2 regions of the Streptomyces cyclosori genome follow, and region 2 is predicted to be linked to the other one. Evidence: riboswitches for the same ligand, from Rfam matches in the RefSeq annotation. Region 2 holds a riboswitch; the other holds the start of a gene.

Region 1 (8,305 bases), 2.5 Mb from region 2:
GCAGCATCGCCGCGCCCGCGAGGAAGAGGACGCCCACAATCGCCTGGAGCAGCCGGTGCGGCAGCAGGGTCAGCACGCTGCCCGCCGCGATGGCGAGCGCCACGTGGAGCGCGAAGGCCGCCGCGACGCCGACGAACACGTACGACGCCTTGTAGCGGGTGCCGAGCATCAGACCCGCGAGGGCGGTCTTGTCGGGGAGTTCGGCGAGGAAGACCACGCCGAAGGTGATCGCCAGAATGGTGAAGCTGAGCACGGAAGAGGTTCCTCAATCGGTCGGGCGCGGCCGTACCGAGAGCGTTTCGCGAATGAATCCGGGGTCGCTTCGGCGCGGCAGCACCATGAAGCGGTCATGGTCACTGCGGCCGAAGGTCTCGCTGGCACACCCCGACGGGCCTGCCTCCGGGCGCCGGCTGGAGCGATCCAGCAGTATGTCGACGTTCCGGCGAAGAGCTACTCCCCTTCTGCACCCCCAGCATACGCGACACCCCCACCCCCAGCAGAGGACTTAGGTCCCGAGCCCCCCGAAAGCTCCGCGAGGGCGCAGCCAAGCCGTCAGGGGGCGCGGGGGCAACGGCGCAGCCGAGTCCCCAAGGACGCGAAGGCGCAGCCAAGCCCCCAAGGGGCGCGGGGAACGGCGCGAGCAACCCACCACAACCCGCACCCGAGAACACCGCACCCCCGGAGGGCCCCTCACCCCACCACCCCCCGATGCACGACCCCCCGAGCCACCAACTCCAGCACCACAGCCACAGCAGTGGCCTGCACAGCCATCAGCGCGACCAGCACGAACAGCTGCACCGCCCCCGCCTGCACCGGCGACGCACCCCCCAGCAGCATCCCGACGAACGCCCCGGGGAGTGTGACCAGCCCCACGGTCCGGGTCTGGTCGAGCCCGGGGAGCAGGGCGTCGGAGGCGGCGTCCCGGGCCACCTCCATCCGCGCGTCCCGCTCCAGCAGCCCCAGCGCCAGCCCCGCCTCCACCTCCCCGCGCCGCCCGGCCAGCTCGTCGAGGGCGCGTCGCCCGCCGAGGACGGTCGCGGTGAGGGCGCCGCCGATGAGGATGCCGGTGACGGGGATGAGCGTGATCCCCCTGGCCGGAACGAGCCCGGTCAGCAGCAGGGTGCCCACCACCGGCACCACCCCCGCCGCGATGGGCACCGCCGCCCACCGCCAGGTGCGGTTGGAGGTCAGCCGCCGCCCCGCCGTACGCACCGCCACCCCGTACATCAGCAGCAGGAACGCGAGCAGCAGCGGCACCGAGCCGACCACCCAGTGGATGGCCCCGGCCACCACCGCGAGCTGGACGGCCGCGCGCACCCCGGCGACCAGGATCTCCCGGCCCCGGCCGAGCCGCGCCGCCGCCGCGACGGTGGCGGCCACGAGCAGCAGGACGGCGAGGACGACCCCGAGCGTGATGTCGACGGGCAGCAGCACGCGCCCACGGTACGCCGCCCCGACCCCCCGGCCGGGGGGCACATCCGTGGCATACGGGGCGTCAGCCGCCTTGCCCGACAAGGCCGTCGGAAGCCCGCCGGAACGACACCGGAACGGCCGGAACCCTTGATCTGACGTGCCCATGTCGCCACGCTGTCATCCGGCGCCCACTCCCCGGAAACCTGGCGCCGCCACGATGACCGGGCCGCGCACCCTCGCGCCCGGCCAAGGTCCCCCCACACCAAGGGAGTTCGCATGTCAGGTGTCTACGCGCGTCAAACGGCCCGGATCTCCGCGCTCGCCGCCTCCGCCGCCCTCGTCGCCACCGTCGGCCTGTTCACCGCCCCGAGCGCCCAGGCGTCGCCCCCCGCCCCGGTCAGCGCGGCGACCGCGCGCGGCTATCTGGCCGCCATGCCCGCCACCCCGCAGGGCTCCTCCGACGGCTACAGCCGCGCCAAGTTCCCGCACTGGATCACCCAGTCCGGCACCTGCAACACCCGCGAGGTCGTCCTCAAGCGCGACGGTACGAACGTGGTCACCGACTCCAGCTGCGCCTCGGTCAGCGGCAGCTGGTACTCCGAGTACGACGGCGCCACCTGGACGGCCGCCTCGGACCTCGACATCGACCACGTGGTGCCGCTCGCCGAGGCGTGGCGCTCGGGCGCCAGCGCCTGGACCACCGCCCAGCGCCAGGCGTTCGCCAACGACCTGACGCACCCCCAGCTGATCGCCGTCACCGACAACGTCAACCAGGCCAAGGGCGACAAGGACCCGGCCCAGTGGCTGCCCCCGCGCACCGCGTACCGCTGCACGTACGCCCGGATGTGGGTCGACGTGAAGCACTACTACAACCTCACGGTGGACTCGGCCGAGAAGACGGCCCTGCAGAACATCCTCAACGGCTGCTGAGCAGAACCGTTCCACCGCCGACGGGGCGACCCTTCGGCTCAACCGAGGGCCACCCACGGCCACCCCGATACCCGCGTCCCTCCTGGGGCGCGGGTATCTGTGTATGTCCTCCGTAAAGATGAATTTCGGCCAGCCTCAACCGGAATCGAGTCACTTACTTAAACTTGAACTTGCAAGTACTAATCAGGTCTACCTAACGTGGAAGCTCCATCGGCCCCGTCCCCACCCCGAAGGAGCCCGTCCCCATGGCTACCCCCACGCTGCTCTCCGCCCAGCAGACCGAGCGCGCCAGGCCCTACGCCTTGGCCCTCTTCCGCATCGTCACCGGCTTCCTCTTCGCCTGCCACGGCGCCGCCTCCCTGTTCGGGTGGTTCGGCGGCGCGGCCGGGACCGGCGGCACCATCGAGACGGGCGCCTGGCCCAACTGGTACGCCGCCGCCATCCAGCTCGTCGGCGGCGTGCTGATCATGGCCGGGCTCTTCACCCGGTCCGCCGCGTTCCTCTCGTCCGGCTCCATGGCGTACGCCTACTTCGACGTGCACCAGTCCGGCGCGCTGCTCCCCCTCCAGAACGGCGGCGAGAACGCCGCGATGTTCAGCTGGGTGTTCCTGCTGCTCGTCTTCACCGGCCCCGGCGCGCTCGCCCTGGACCAGCTGTTCGCCAGGCGCGGCGCCGCCGAGGTGACCGGCACCGCCGCCGCACCGGCCCCGGCCGGCTCGGCGCGCTGACCCCGCCGCACCCCCTCACCGGCGCCCCGGTGGCACCACCCCCGAACGGAAACCCCTTGCGCCCCAGGCGTACGCTGTACGGCTGTACGGCGTCCCGGCCGCAGACCAGCGTCCACGGGGCGCATTCCGTTCGGGGGGCGAAGTGCTGGAGAGTGTGGGGTCGCTGACCGGCAGCCCATGGATTTACGCCGTGGTGACTGTCTCCGTTCTCCTGGACGTGTTCCTCCCCGTCCTGCCCAGCGGGGTGCTGGTGATCACCGCCGCGACCTCGGCGGCGGCCGGCTCGACCACCGCCGCGGGCGCCCCGCACGCCATACGTGACGTACCCGACCTGCTGCTCCTCGCGGGCTGCGCCGCCGCGGCCTCCGTCATCGGGGACCTCGTCGCCTACCGGCTCGCCTGGCGCGGCGGAGCCCGGCTCGACCGGGCCATCTCCCGCTCCCGCAGGCTGACGCGCGCGCAGGAACGACTCGGCGCCGCCCTCAGCCGGGGCGGTGGCGCGCTCGTCGTCATCGCCCGGTTCGCCCCGGCGGGCCGGTCCGTCGTCTCGCTCGGCGCGGGCGCCGCGCACCGCACCCCCCGCGAGTTCCTCCCGTGGTCCGCGCTGGCCGGGGTCGCCTGGGCCGGTTACAGCGTCGGCCTCGGCTACTTCGGCGGGCGCTGGCTCGGCGCGACGTGGCTCGGCACGGGCATCTCCGTCTTCGCCCTGTTCGCCGCCGGGTCACTGGCCGCGTATGTGATGCGCCGCCCGGCCGCCACCGCCGCCAGCCCGGCCGCCTGAAACGGCGCCCACGGGCCCGTACGCGCCCGGCCGGTCACGCGCACGCGCGCACGCCCGGCGCCGCCCCTCGCGGGCGCCGCACGGCCGCGGTCGCGCCGACGCCGTCACACCGTCGCGGTCAGGCCGTCGCGGTCAGGCCGACGTCCTGACCGGCACTCCCCGTATCTCCAGTCCTTCGAGCAGCTCGGCCGTGGCCCGCGCGATCTCGTCGACCGCCCGGTCGAAGACCTCGCGGTTGTGCGCGGCGGGCGCGCGGAAGCCGGAGACCTTGCGCACGTACTGCAGGGCCGCCGCGCGGATCTCCTCGTCGGTGGCCTCTTCGGGGAGGGCCGGGGGCCTGAGCGTCTTGATGCTTCTGCACATGCCCCCAGTGTGACGGGTGCCACTGACAACGGCGGGTCTAGAGTCGGGGGCATGGCAGCAGAGGGGATCTCCGAGGGGCCCGTACGGATCGACAGCTGGATCTGGTCGGTGCGGCTCACCAAGACGCGCTCCATGGCGGCGACGGCCTGCCGCGCCGGGCACGTGCAGCTCAACGGCGAGCGGGTCAAGCCCGCGCACACCGTGAAGGTGGGCGACGAGGTGCGGCTGCGCCTGGAGGGGCGCGAGCGGATCGTGGTGGTCTCGCGGGTCATCCGCAAGCGGGTGGGCGCGGCGATCGCGGCCGAGACCTACGTCGACAACAGCCCGCCGCCGCCCGCGCGCGCCGATGTGCTCGCCGCCGGGGTGCGCGACCGGGGCATGGGGCGCCCGACCAAGCGGGACCGCCGGGACATGGAGCGGCTGCGGGGGCTGTAGCCGGGTCGCGGCCGGGGCGGAACCGGGGCGCGCGGTTGGCCAGAACGTAACTCGGAGGCCAACTCCCGCCCTCGCGGAGTAAGTTGGAGGGCCCTGGGGGCGAGGGGAGCCCCCGATCCGTCCCTAGAGGAACACGCCATGATCCTGTGGATGCTCGTACTGGCGCTGGTCCTGTACGGCTTCGGCTTCAGTCTCGGCGGCATCGTGCTGTGCGTCGCCGTGGTGGCCGTACTCTTCAGCGTCCCACGCCGTGGCCGCTCCACGGCACCGACCGGCGGCTCGTCCGGAGGCGGTGGCTCCGGCCGCGGCCAGGACAACGACTACCGGTCGTACCGCGACCGCCGGGACCGTATGGACCGGTGGGAGCGGCGTTATCGCAGGGAGCGGCAGCTCCGGCTGTTCTCGCTGCGCCGCCCGGACTGAACCGGCGGCCGGACCCGGCACCGACGTACCCGACGTACGAGGACCGGACCGGCACCGACGCGCACGGCGTACGCGCGGAACGACGCCCAGGGTGACCGGAGCGAGGTCACCGCGACCGATCCAGCGCCACCGGCACCGAACCGGCCCGAACCGGCACCGATCCAGGACCGGTCCGGGCCCAACCGGCACCGATCCAGTGCCGAACCGGCGCCACCAGCACCCGCCCGGCGCCGCCGCGCACGCTTAGGCGCCGGGCACGGCCCACGCGCGCGAGGGCCCCGGACCGAGCGGTCCGGGGCCCTTGTGCGTGCGCCGCGCGCCCGGCGCGGGCTCAGTGGGCGGACGCCGCCGGGCTCTTGGCGGCCGTGCCCGTGGCGGACCCGGCCGCGGCGGGCGCCGGCACCAGCAGCCGCTCGGCGAGATGGCCGAAGAGCAGCCCGAAGCCGGCCCACAGGGTGAGCTGGATGGCGAGGGCCGCGAGCCGGAACTGCCACAGCAGCATCGCCGGGAAGTCCTTCGGCACCTCGTTGACGGCGGGCAGGAACGCGTAGGCGAGCCCGACCGCGACCAGGAAGGCGCCCGCCGCGGCGACGGTCGCGTTCCAGTTGCCCAGGCGGGGTGCCAGCCGCTTGCCGAGGATCACGGCGGCGACGGCCAGCAGCACGCTCAGCGCGATCATCAGGAAGTACAGGGCGGTGCGTTTGCCGATGGTGTCGGGGTCACCGACGGACGGCGGGTTCGCCGGGTACTTCAGGAACGGCACCAGATAGACGGTGAGGAACGCGCCGAGCGAGACGAACGCCGCCGTGGCGCGCGCCCCGAAACGGCCGATGCGGCCGAGCGCGACGCAGAACGCGAGGGCGGCGATGCCGCCCACCGCCACGCCGAAGACCAGCACGCCGGTGGCGAGGCCGCCGGTGGACTGGAGCGTGCGGCTGAACACTTCCTCGCCGTGTTCGTGCGCGTGCGCGTCCTCGAACGAGATGGCCGAGTCGACGCGGGGCTCACCGAGGAGGTAGGCGACGACGAGCGCCAGCACGCCGGCCGCGAGGCCGGCGAGCATGCCGCGGACCAGGAGGGCCCTGACGGACAGGGAGTTCACGAGTCGGTACCCCTGGTCTCAGTGGCAGGGGAAGCCGAGCAGATGGCGCCCGTCGTGGAGCCACTCGTGCACGTTCTCACCCGACACGAGGCTCGTGGCGCCCTGCTCGGCGCCGACGAAGTAGAGCAGGACGAGCATGAGGATGCCGAAGAAGAGCGCCCAGGGGGCGATCGCCTTCAGGGTTATCGGGGTGATGGCGGGCGTCGCCGGCGCATCGGGCGCAGGGGCGGCGGAGAGTGCCATGGCAGAACCTCCTGGGGAACACGCGTCCCGGTCATTGGTGCCTGTGATGACGGTGGTGGGTCTGACTCTCCCGCCCTCGCCCCTGGGGAGGGGCTCGACCGGGTTCACAGTGGCGCGACCGTGCCGGAATTGCACCGGGCTTCCTTCACACCGTCCTTATGTCGACGTGACCGTACCGTGCGACGCCCCCCAACGCCATGGCGCACGGATGCACAACCCCCGCGCCAAGTGCGTGAACGCCGGTGTTCCGCTCGGCCCGTGGCCGTACGCGTGATGTTGATCTCACCGTGGGACGGGCCCTCGGGCCCGCCCGGACGGCAGGAGGCCCCCTCCGGCGGGCGGGGGGCTGCGGGGGCAGCGGCCCTGTGCAACCGATCCGGCCCGGATTCGCAATCCGCCGCAATCCGCACCCGGACCCACGTCGTCCACCGCATCCTGGTCCTCCATGCCGCAGATGGAGGACCCCATGACGCTCCGGTTCATCGGCACCACCAGTGACGACGGCAACTGCCCGGCCCTGTACGAGATCCCTGGGACCGGCGAGATCCTGGTCCAGGGCAACCGCGAGACCGACCCGGAACATCTGGTTCAGCTGCGTGACGTGCAGGCCAACGAGACGTTCGTCCGCGTGCCGCGCGACCTCCTCTCCCAGTACGCGCCCCGTACGGCCGCGCCCGGGCTCCAGCCGTTCTCTGCCATTGCCGCCCTGTTCAGGGAGTTCCGGCACACGGCTTGGCGACTGGAGACCCGCCGCGGCTACGCCACCGACCGCGACAGCGCCAAGTGGGCCCGCTGGCAGGCGGGCGAGGACATCGCCGCAGAGCCCCCGAACGCGTGGCGGGAGAACGTCGCCGAGCAGACCGCCGCCGGGAAGCGGTTCGAGCGGGTGCGGCTCCTCGACGAACCGGCCACGGACGGGCAGCGCTTCCTCCTCGCGAGCGCGCCGGGCAACAGGGCCGCAGGAGAGGACATCCGCTACCTCACACGCACCCGGGCCCGGGAACTGCGCCTGCCGGAACACGACTTCTGGCTCTTCGACTCCCGCGTCCTGGCCCGTTTCGCGTTCGACGAGAACGACGCCACGCTCGGCGTGTACGTCACCGAGGACCCGCCCGAGGTCCTGTCCGCCTGCCAGTCACGCGACGCGGCCTGGCACCACGCGGCCCGCAACCCGGGCGGTACGTCGACGGGGCTCACATGAGAGGGGCGCTGCCCCATACCCTGTGAAGCGACTAGCTGCACAGAGATGAAGGGCAAGCCCGTGTCATCTGCCGCTACCCCGGACCCCTACATCGACCCGCTCAAGTTCGGCCAGAGGATGCAGATCCTCCGCGAGCGCCGAGGCATGACCCGCACAGTCATCGCTGGGCTGGTCGGCATGTCGCCGTCCTGGGTCAAGCGAATCGAGAACGGCCAGCTCCAGCCGCCCGGGGTGGAAATGGTCATGCTCGTCGCAGAGGCTCTGCGGGTCCGCGACCTGGCCGACCTGACCGGCCGCCCGGACATGCACGTCGATCTGTTCATCGGCCCCGGGCACCCGCGGCTCGCAGCCGTACGGGCCGCCGTCGACGCGTACCCGCTCACCACGACCAGGGAGGCCCCGCCCGCCGCACACCTTCGAGCCCGGCTCGAACGAGCATGGTCGCAGCGGCACTCGGCGCCCAACCATCGCGAAGTCATCGGCGAACTGCTGCCGAGCCTCATCGAGGACGCGCAGCTCGCCGTGCGCCAGGCACGGCAGCCCGCCGAATGGCGGGCGGCGCAGGCAGTGCTGGCCGAGGTCTACTCACTGTCGCAGTTCTTCGTGGCCTACCAGCCCGACAGCAGCCTGCTGTGGCGAGTTGCCGAGCGCGGCATGGTCGCAGCCCAGCAGAGCGACGATCCCCA
Region 2 (8,305 bases):
CTGCCGCTCGGCGCGGGTGGACAGCGCGGCGGCGTCCGAACCCGCGCCCGGTTCGGTCAGGCAGTAGCTGCCCAGGGTGGCCGCGGAGCACAGGTGGGGCAGCCAGCGGGCGCGCTGGGCGCCGTCGCCGTAGCGGTCGATCATCCAGGCGACCATGTTGTGGATGGAGAGGTACCCGGCGATGGACGGGCAGCCCGTCGCGAGCGTCTCGAAGACGAGGACGCCGTCGCTGCGGGACAGGGCCGAACCGCCGTGCTCCTCGCGGACGTACACACCGGCGAGCCCGAGTGCGGCGGCCCGCTGGATGACGTCGATGGGGAAGTGCTTGTCCTGGTCCCAGGCGACGGCATGGGGGGCCAGCTGCTCCTGGGCGAAGTCGAGGGTGACCTCGGCCAGGGCGAGCTGGTCCTTGGTGAGGGTGGAGGTCATGGCGCTCACCCCATCGTCGGGATGGTGAAGCTCGCGCCCTCCTTGACCCCGGAGGGCCAGCGCGAGGTGACGGTCTTGGTGCGGGTGTAGAAGCGGATCGAGTCCGGTCCGTGCTGGTTGAGGTCCCCGAACCCGGACCGCTTCCAGCCGCCGAAGGTGTGGTACGCGACGGGCACCGGGATGGGGACGTTGACGCCGACCATGCCGGTGTTGACCCGGCGGGTGAACTCGCGGGCGGTGTCCCCGTCGCGGGTGAAGACGGCCACACCGTTGCCGTACGGGTGCTCGCTGGGCAGGCGCAGCGCCTCCTCGAAGTCGGCGGCCCGCACGACGGTGAGTACGGGGCCGAAGATCTCCTCGCGGTAGACGCGCATCTGCGGGGAGACGCGGTCGAAGAGGGTGGCGCCCGCGAAGTAGCCGTTCTCGTGACCGGGCAGGGTGAACCCGCGCCCGTCCACGACGAGTTCGGCGCCCTCGTTCACCCCGATGTCGACGTAGCGGTTCACCCGGTCCAGGGCGTCGCGGCTGACCAGGGGACCGAAGTCCGCCTCCGGGTCGTCGGAGCGGCCGATCTTGAGGGTGGCGATCCGGTCCTTGAGGGCGGTGACCAGGCGGTCCGCCGTCTCCTCGCCCACGGGTACGGCCACGGAGATGGCCATGCAGCGCTCGCCCGCCGAGCCGTATCCGGCGCCGATCAGTGCGTCCACGGCCTGGTCGAGGTCGGCGTCGGGCATCACGACCATGTGGTTCTTGGCGCCGCCGAAGCACTGGGCGCGCTTGCCGTGCGCGGCGGCGGTGGCGTAGATGTGCGCGGCGATCGGGGTGGAGCCGACGAAGCCGACGGCCTGGACGCGCGGGTCCTCCAGGAGCGTGTCGACGGCTTCCTTGCCGCCGTTGACGACGTTCAGCACGCCCGGCGGCAGGCCCGCCTCCAAGAACAGCTCCGCGAGGCGCAGCGGTACGGACGGATCGCGCTCGGACGGCTTGAGGATGAAGGCGTTGCCGCAGGCCAGGGCGGGGGCGGCCTTCCAGAGCGGGATCATCGCCGGGAAGTTGAACGGGGTGATGCCGGCGACCACGCCGAGCGGGCCGCGCAGCGAGTGCACGTCGATGCCGGTGCCGGCGTTGTCGGTGAACTCGCCCTTGAGCAGGTGCGGGATCCCCGCGGCGAACTCGACCACCTCCAGGCCGCGTTGCAGGTCGCCGTGGGCGTCGGCGATCGTCTTGCCGTGCTCGGCCGACAGCAGGCGGGCCAGCGCGTCGCGCTCGCCCTCGACGAGCTGGAGGAAGCGCAGCAGGACGCGGGCGCGCCGCTGGGGGTTCCACTGGCCCCAATCGGCCTGCGCTGACTCGGCGTTGGCGATCGCCGCCTCGGTGTCGGCGCGCCCGGCCAGCGGGACGCGGGCCTGGACGGCGCCGGTGTTCGGGTCGTGGACGTCGGAGAAGAGCCCGGACGTGCCGGTGGTGTGCTTTCCGCCGATGAAGTGGGTGAGTTCTCGGACCATGGATGCCTGCTCTCGTCAGGTCGGCTCCGGGGATGGCACGGCTGGCCGGCGGACGGCACCCGGATCGGGGTGCGCCGCTGCGGCGGGCCGTGAGAACTACGAGCGCGCGGACGTGGTGTGTGCGCGCTCCGCCGGATCACCAGGGTCGTGGGTACAAACCGGTGCCATGCGTGTCTGCTCCATCCTCGTGGACAACACGGAACATCCGCGGCCGGTATCCTGACTCCCGGATCACCATGTGCCGCCCGCCTTCCCGACAGACCTCGTCAGTGGCGTGTGGATGGCAGCACACTCCCCGGTCACAGTGGCGGGACCGTGCCGGATTCACACCGGCTTCCCTGCACCGCGGACCTACTTCCCCGAAGATATAGTTGGACGTCCTAGTAAGTCCAGAGCTTCCCTGACGCGCCTACAGCCGGACCACGCGCATCGTCTCCCTCCTCCCGGCGGCCACCGGCATCGTTGCGGGCCCCGGGCGCGCCGCTGACCTGGCCGGACGCGCCCCTTGGGGTCCGGGCCGCCGGCGGGCCCGTGACTGACGAAGCGTCAGCGCATGCCGCCGGAGGCGAGGATGACGTCTCCGGTGATCCAGCGGGCGTCGTCGGAAGCCAGGAAGGCGACCAGCGGGCCGTAGTCCTCCGGGGTGCCCGTGCGGCCCAGCGGAGTGTCGGCGATCGCCTGCGCTTCCTGTGCCGAGCCCGGGAATCCCATCGCCCTGCTGCCCTCGGTGTCGGAGGGGCCGGGCATGATCGCGTTGACCCGGATGCCGCGCGGGCCCAGCTCCTTGGCCGCGACGATGGTGAACGCGTTGACGGCGCTCTTGGACGCGACATACAGCGAGGCGTACGACGGGTGGGTGAGGGTGCCCGCCGTCGAGACGTTGATGATGGACGCGGCGTCGATGTCGTCCTGCGCGGCCAGGGCCTGGGTGGTGAGGATCGGGCCCAGCAGGTTCGTGTTCATCTCACGCTGGAACTCTTCCTCGGTGATGTGCGACAGCGGTGCGAACGTGACGACCGCCGCGTTGTTCACGAGCACGTCGACCGGCCCGTACTCCTCGCGCGCACGGTCGAACAGTTCGCGCACGTCGTCACCGCGGGTCACGTCCGCCCGGACCGCGATGGCCCGGCCGCCCTTGGCGGCGATGTCCGCGACGACCCGCTCGGCGCCCGCCGCGTCCTCGCGGTAGTTGACCACGACGGCCGCGCCGCTCCCCGCCAGCGCCTTGGCGATCCCCGCGCCGAGACCCTTCGACGCACCGGTGACGATCGCCGTACGCGTGTTGTTGCTGCTCACAGTGGCTCCTTGAACGTTGGTGCTGGTGAAAGTCACCGTAGGAAAGGTGCTTACTGCGGGGAAGTACGTACTTTTTTGTAACCTGATGACGTGATGGAAACTGAGCAGGTCGCGACGGCCGCCCGACTCCTGGCCCACGACACCTTCGACAACAAGTGCGTGCTCCGGCCGATCATGGATCAGACGACGAGCCGCTGGGCGACGCTGATCATCTCGGCCCTCATCGCGGGCCCGCACCGCTTCGCGCAGCTGCACCAACGAGTGGGTGGCATAAGCCAGAAGATGCTGTCGCAGAACCTCAAGGCGCTGGCCCGGGCCGGGCTCGTCGACCGCGAGGTCGCACCCACCAACCCGCCCCAGGTCACCTACACGTTGACGGAGCTCGGCGTCAGCCTGGCCGGGCCGCTGACCGAACTCATCCACTGGTTCGGCCGCCACGGAGACGAACTCCTCGCCGCCCAGGAGCAGTACGACAGCCGGCAGTAGCCGCCCCGCGCCTGACGGTCCGGGAGCCCTGGCACGTGTGCGCTGTCCGCCGAGTCCTCTGTGCCTCGCGGCAGGAGTACGGCTGCCGGTCCGTCCCGCGCGTCAGGCGTCTGCGGCGTCCTCGCCTTCCCAGCGCAGGAGGTCGCCCGGCTGGCAGTCGAGTACCTCGCAGAGCGCGGCGAGCGTCGCGAAGCGTACGGCTTTGGCGCGGCCGTTCTTCAGTACGGCGAGGTTGGCGGGGGTGATCCCTATGCGGTCCGCGAGTTCCCCCACGGACATCTTGCGTTTGGCCAGCATGACGTCGATGTCGACGGCGATCGGCATCAAATCACCGCGTCCAGCTCTGCCTGCATCTGTGCCGCCTCGCCGTCGCGTGCGACGGCTTGGGCGAGCAGCATGCGCAGGACGAGCACGAGAAGTGCGACTCCCAGGATGGCCACGCCGATCCCGCCCATGATGAGGGTGACGCCGGGGTCGTCCCGCTGGCCCGGGGCATTGACGCCCGTGACGGTGAACCACACGAGGGCAGCCGCCACGATCGATCCGATCACGCCGTCCACGTACCGGAAAGCGGCGTGGGAGAACACCGTCCCGCGCCGCACCATCGTCACCAGCCGCCATACGCAGACGAGGGCGACCTGCACCGACACCATGCCCACGATGGTGATCACCCGCAGGGCGGTCAGCGGTACCGAACCGTCCTCGGGATCGTTTCCGCTGATCAGCGTCCACATCATCATGGTCTGTACGAACGCGGTGCCCGCGAGCACCACCGCGAGCACGCCGCGCAGCGCCCGTACGGTCAGCTTTCCCATGCCACACCCTTCCATCGAATCACGATGTAAATCTATCGAGATTCGATAGGTAGGGCAAGCGGGGTGCTCCACGGGCCGGGCGCCGCCCGCGCCTCCGATCGCATGGCGGCCTTGTGGTGCTCTGCGGATGGCCGACCCTTGCAATGCCGCACAGGAAATGTTGAGGACTGGAATTCGGCGTCTTGATGGAAAAGGCAACAATAATTCGAGCGAGTAGCCGGGAATCCTGTGATCCGGCAGGGGCGGAAGTCCTTGCCGGAAGGCCATTGGTCCTCGCTCGTCCGAGGGTTTGCGAGTAACAGTTTCGTGAAGCGACATAGGGCTGCCCGTTACGTTTCCTACTTGGGAGCGCAATACCAGCCCTTTACCTTTTTTCTGTCCGAACGAACGGCGGCGCTCAGCCGCTTGAGACAGGAGAAAAACCGTGAAGGCCAGCCGCCGCACCATGTTCCGTACCGCCGCGATCGCCGCAGGTACGGTGACTGCCGTAGCCCTGCCGATGGGGGCCGCCTTCGCCGACTCCCCGGCCGCGCCGGGCTCCCACCCCACGAATTCGGTCGTCCAGCCGGAGAACCCGGACCGGCCGGAGACCACCCCGGACACCAAGCCGGAGAGCAGGCCCGAGGACAAGCCCGAGACCACCCCGGACATCAAGCCCGGTCCCGAGACGAAGCCCGAGACCAAGCCAGACGCGGAGCGCGAGCAGGACAAGCCGCAGGACCAGGTGGAGTCCAAGACGGTGAGCCTGAAGGACGGCGGTGTCGCGAAGATCAACTGGATTCTCGGCAAGCCCCGCGCCGAACTGTTCAGCCGGTTCGACAAGGCCATCGGCACGCTGGAGCGGCCGGGCTCCGCCAAGACGCTGGACTCCGGCCTGAGAGTCACCCTGCTGCACGGCGGCGACCTCAAGCAGGTCTGGACCGACACCAAGCCGGGTGGTGAGGGTGGCCGACACGACTACCAGGAGCGCACCGTCAAGCTGCGGGACGGCGGCAAGGCCATCGTCTCCAAGGCCAAGAACGGCGTCTTCGGCGCCCAGCTGTGGGACAAGCACGGCAACGTCGGCCAGGCCCTGGAGGCGAACGCGAAGCCGACGGCCACGCTCAGGTCGGGACTGAAGGTCACCCTCACCAAGTCCGGCAAGATCGTGCAGGAGTGGACCAAGAGCAGCAAGCCCAACCCGAAGCCGAAGCCCGGCAAGGACGAGTCGAAGGAGTGGACCGTCAAGCTGAAGGACGGCAACAGCGCGCTGGTCGGCAAGGGCACCGACGGCGTCTACGGCGCGAAGATATGGGACGAGAACGGCGCCGCCCTCGACGGTGTCCACGCCAAGATCCGTCCGTCGGTCACCCTCCCCAGCGGCCTGAAGGTCACCGTCACCAAGGACGGCAAGATCCTCCAGGCGTGGACCGGCAAGACGGCCAAGCCGGAGGAGGGCCGTCACACGACGATGCCCAAGGGCGGAGTCAAGGCCGGTGCCGACGGCGTCGAGTCCGGTGGCAACACCCTGCTGCTCGCCGGTGGCGGTGCCGCAGCCGCTGGGGCCGCGGGCCTCGGCTTCACCATGCTGCGCCGCCGGAAGGCTGACGACAACACCTGAGCCACGGGATCCGCGGAACGGGAGTGCCGGCGGTCGACGCCCTCACGCATGAGGGTGTCGACCGCCGGCACAAGGGTGTTTCCCGGGCTCGGCATCACCGGCCGCGCTCGGCGCCGATCGCCCATGAGTGCTGGCCGGGCGCCATGGCGAGGGCGGGAGCCGTGTCAGCGGACCACCTCGAAGACGTTCTTCTGCAGGCCGTTGGCGTAGGCGTCGTGCTCGACGAGCTTCAGCTTCTGGACGTCCTTGTCCGTGGCACTGAAGAGCCGCTTGCCGGCGCCCAGCAGGAGCGGGAAGACGAGCAGGTGGTAGCGGTCGATCAGACCGGCGTCCGACAGCGCGTGGTTCAGCGACGCGCTCCCGTGGACGATGATGGGGCCGCCCTCCGTCGCCTTCAGCGCGGCGACCTCGTCGAGCGAGCGCAGGATCGTGGTCTCGCCCCAGTTCGACACCAGGTCGTCGTCGGTGAGGGTGGCGGAGACGACGTACTTCGGCATCACCTTGTAGTCGGCGAACTCCTCCATGTCCGGCCACACCTGGCTGAACGCCTGGTAGCTGGTCCGGCCCAGCAGCATCGCGGTGGCTTCCTGCTGCTCCCGGCCCTTGATGTCGAACGCCTCGGGGAGGAACTCGGTGTGCTTGAAGGTCCAGCCGGAGTTGCGGTAGCCGGGTTCGCCGCCGGGGGCCTCCACGACGCCGTCGAGCGAGATGAACGCGGTGCTGATGAGGGTGCGCATCTGAAGGGTTCCTCGGTCTCTCGTGTCCATGTGCGGCGGCTTGAGCCGTGCGCGCTTCTCCGCGCTCGTTGCCGGGGCCGCGCTGCACCAGTCATGATCTCTGACCGCCGCACCCGGCGAAACTCATCGGTCCGCGTCGTACGCGTTCGGCGGGCCGTTCACTCCGGCGGCCCCGTCAGGACCTCGATGCCGATGAGGCAGGTGTCGTCGTCGGTGTCGGACTTGCTGTACGTCAGGAGGTGGTCGAGGCGCTGGTGGAGGCTGTCGACCGGGGTCTGGGCGTTGGTGAGCAGTTGGGTGAGGGACTCGTGCATGGCGGTGTCACGCCGTTCGACGAGGCCGTCCGTGTACATCAACAGCGTGTCCCCGGGCTGGAGTTGCACCTCGTCCTCCTCGTAGACGACCTCGGGCAGCGCCCCGAGGAGGAGGCCGCCGGTGACGGGGAGGGCGCTGGCCTGGTCGGTGCGGACCAGGACCGGGGGGAGGTGTCCGGCGCGGGCCCAGCGCAGGGTGCGGGTGGTGGGGTCGTACAGCGCGCAGACGGCGGTGGCGGTCACCTGGTCGGTGAGGTGGTGGGCGACGTTGTTGAGCCAGGACAGCAGCTGGGCCGGTCCGGCGCCCGTCATGGCCAGGCCGCGCAGCGCGTTGCGCAGGACCACCATGCCGGTGGCCGCGTCGATGCCGTGTCCGGCGATGTCGCCGACGCACAGCAGGATCTGCTGGGAGGGCAGCACGACCGCGTCGTACCAGTCGCCGCCGACGAGTGCTTCGGACTCGGCGGGCCGGTAGCGCACGGCCACCTGGAGGCCGGGCACCTGGAGCGGGCCGTGGGTGGGCGGCATGATGGCGTGTTGGAGCTGGAGGGTGAGCCGGTTGCGTTCGGCGACCTCCTGTGCTGTCTGGGCGAGTTGGTCGCGGGTGGCGGCGAGTGCGACCTCGGTCCAGTGCTGGGCGGAGATGTCCTGGTAGGCGCCTCGGATGCGCAGGAGGTGGCCGTCGCTGTCGAGGACGGGTTCGGCGACGATGCGGATGTGGCGGGTGACGCCGTCGGCGCGCTGGAGGCGGAAGGCGACGGTGGCGGAGCGCTGGTGGTGCAGGACGGTCCGCAGGAAGCGGCCGATGGCGTTGGCGTCGTCGCGGTGGGCGTGGGCGGCGAGGTCCTTGAGTGCGACGGGGCCCTGGGGGAGTGGGCGGCCGTGCAGGGCGTACAGGGTGCTGTTCCAGGTGATCTCGCCGGTGGTGAGGTCTTCCTCGAACCCGCCGATGCGGCCCAGGCGTTGGGCGTGCTGGAGCAGGCTCGCCAGACGGGCGGTCTCGTCCTCGATGCGCCAGATCACCAGCAGGCTGTTGCCGAGACGGCTGACGCTGATGTCGGCGACCATCTGCAGGGGCACCTGGTCGACGAGGGTGGTGAGCGTGATGCGCTGTACGCGCAGG

What was found. Region 2 has a riboswitch for cobalamin ahead of AB5J87_RS35120 (CoA-acylating methylmalonate-semialdehyde dehydrogenase). Riboswitches for the same ligand answer to the same signal wherever they lie in the genome.
Region 1: it holds a riboswitch for cobalamin, as region 2 does, so the genes downstream of both, AB5J87_RS24360 (CbtB domain-containing protein) here and AB5J87_RS35120 (CoA-acylating methylmalonate-semialdehyde dehydrogenase) in region 2, are expected to answer to the same signal.

The regions. Positions count from the first base shown of each region.
Region 1 covers NZ_CP163520.1:5,510,869-5,519,173, reverse strand. Annotated here, with positions in the region: gene AB5J87_RS24405 (TMEM165/GDT1 family protein) at 1-253, opposite strand, end outside; gene AB5J87_RS24400 (ABC transporter permease) at 691-1,434, opposite strand; gene AB5J87_RS24395 (HNH endonuclease family protein) at 1,690-2,343, shown strand; gene AB5J87_RS24390 (DoxX family protein) at 2,589-3,071, shown strand; gene AB5J87_RS24385 (DedA family protein) at 3,214-3,852, shown strand; gene AB5J87_RS24380 (DUF2277 domain-containing protein) at 3,985-4,215, opposite strand; partial or broken gene AB5J87_RS24375 (RNA-binding S4 domain-containing protein) at 4,297-4,650, shown strand; gene AB5J87_RS24370 (hypothetical protein) at 4,789-5,073, shown strand; gene AB5J87_RS24365 (CbtA family protein) at 5,405-6,175, opposite strand; gene AB5J87_RS24360 (CbtB domain-containing protein) at 6,194-6,418, opposite strand; cobalamin riboswitch at 6,452-6,588, opposite strand; gene AB5J87_RS24355 (DUF6879 family protein) at 6,885-7,619, shown strand; gene AB5J87_RS24350 (helix-turn-helix domain-containing protein) at 7,680-8,305, shown strand, end outside.
Region 2 covers NZ_CP163520.1:7,971,135-7,979,439, forward strand. Annotated here, with positions in the region: gene AB5J87_RS35115 (acyl-CoA dehydrogenase family protein) at 1-429, opposite strand, end outside; gene AB5J87_RS35120 (CoA-acylating methylmalonate-semialdehyde dehydrogenase) at 435-1,934, opposite strand; cobalamin riboswitch at 2,126-2,297, opposite strand; gene AB5J87_RS35125 (SDR family NAD(P)-dependent oxidoreductase) at 2,481-3,230, opposite strand; gene AB5J87_RS35130 (winged helix-turn-helix transcriptional regulator) at 3,324-3,716, shown strand; gene AB5J87_RS35135 (helix-turn-helix domain-containing protein) at 3,819-4,040, opposite strand; gene AB5J87_RS35140 (DUF2975 domain-containing protein) at 4,040-4,531, opposite strand; gene AB5J87_RS35145 (hypothetical protein) at 4,956-6,131, shown strand; gene AB5J87_RS35150 (dihydrofolate reductase family protein) at 6,296-6,868, opposite strand; gene AB5J87_RS35155 (SpoIIE family protein phosphatase) at 7,027-8,305, opposite strand, start outside.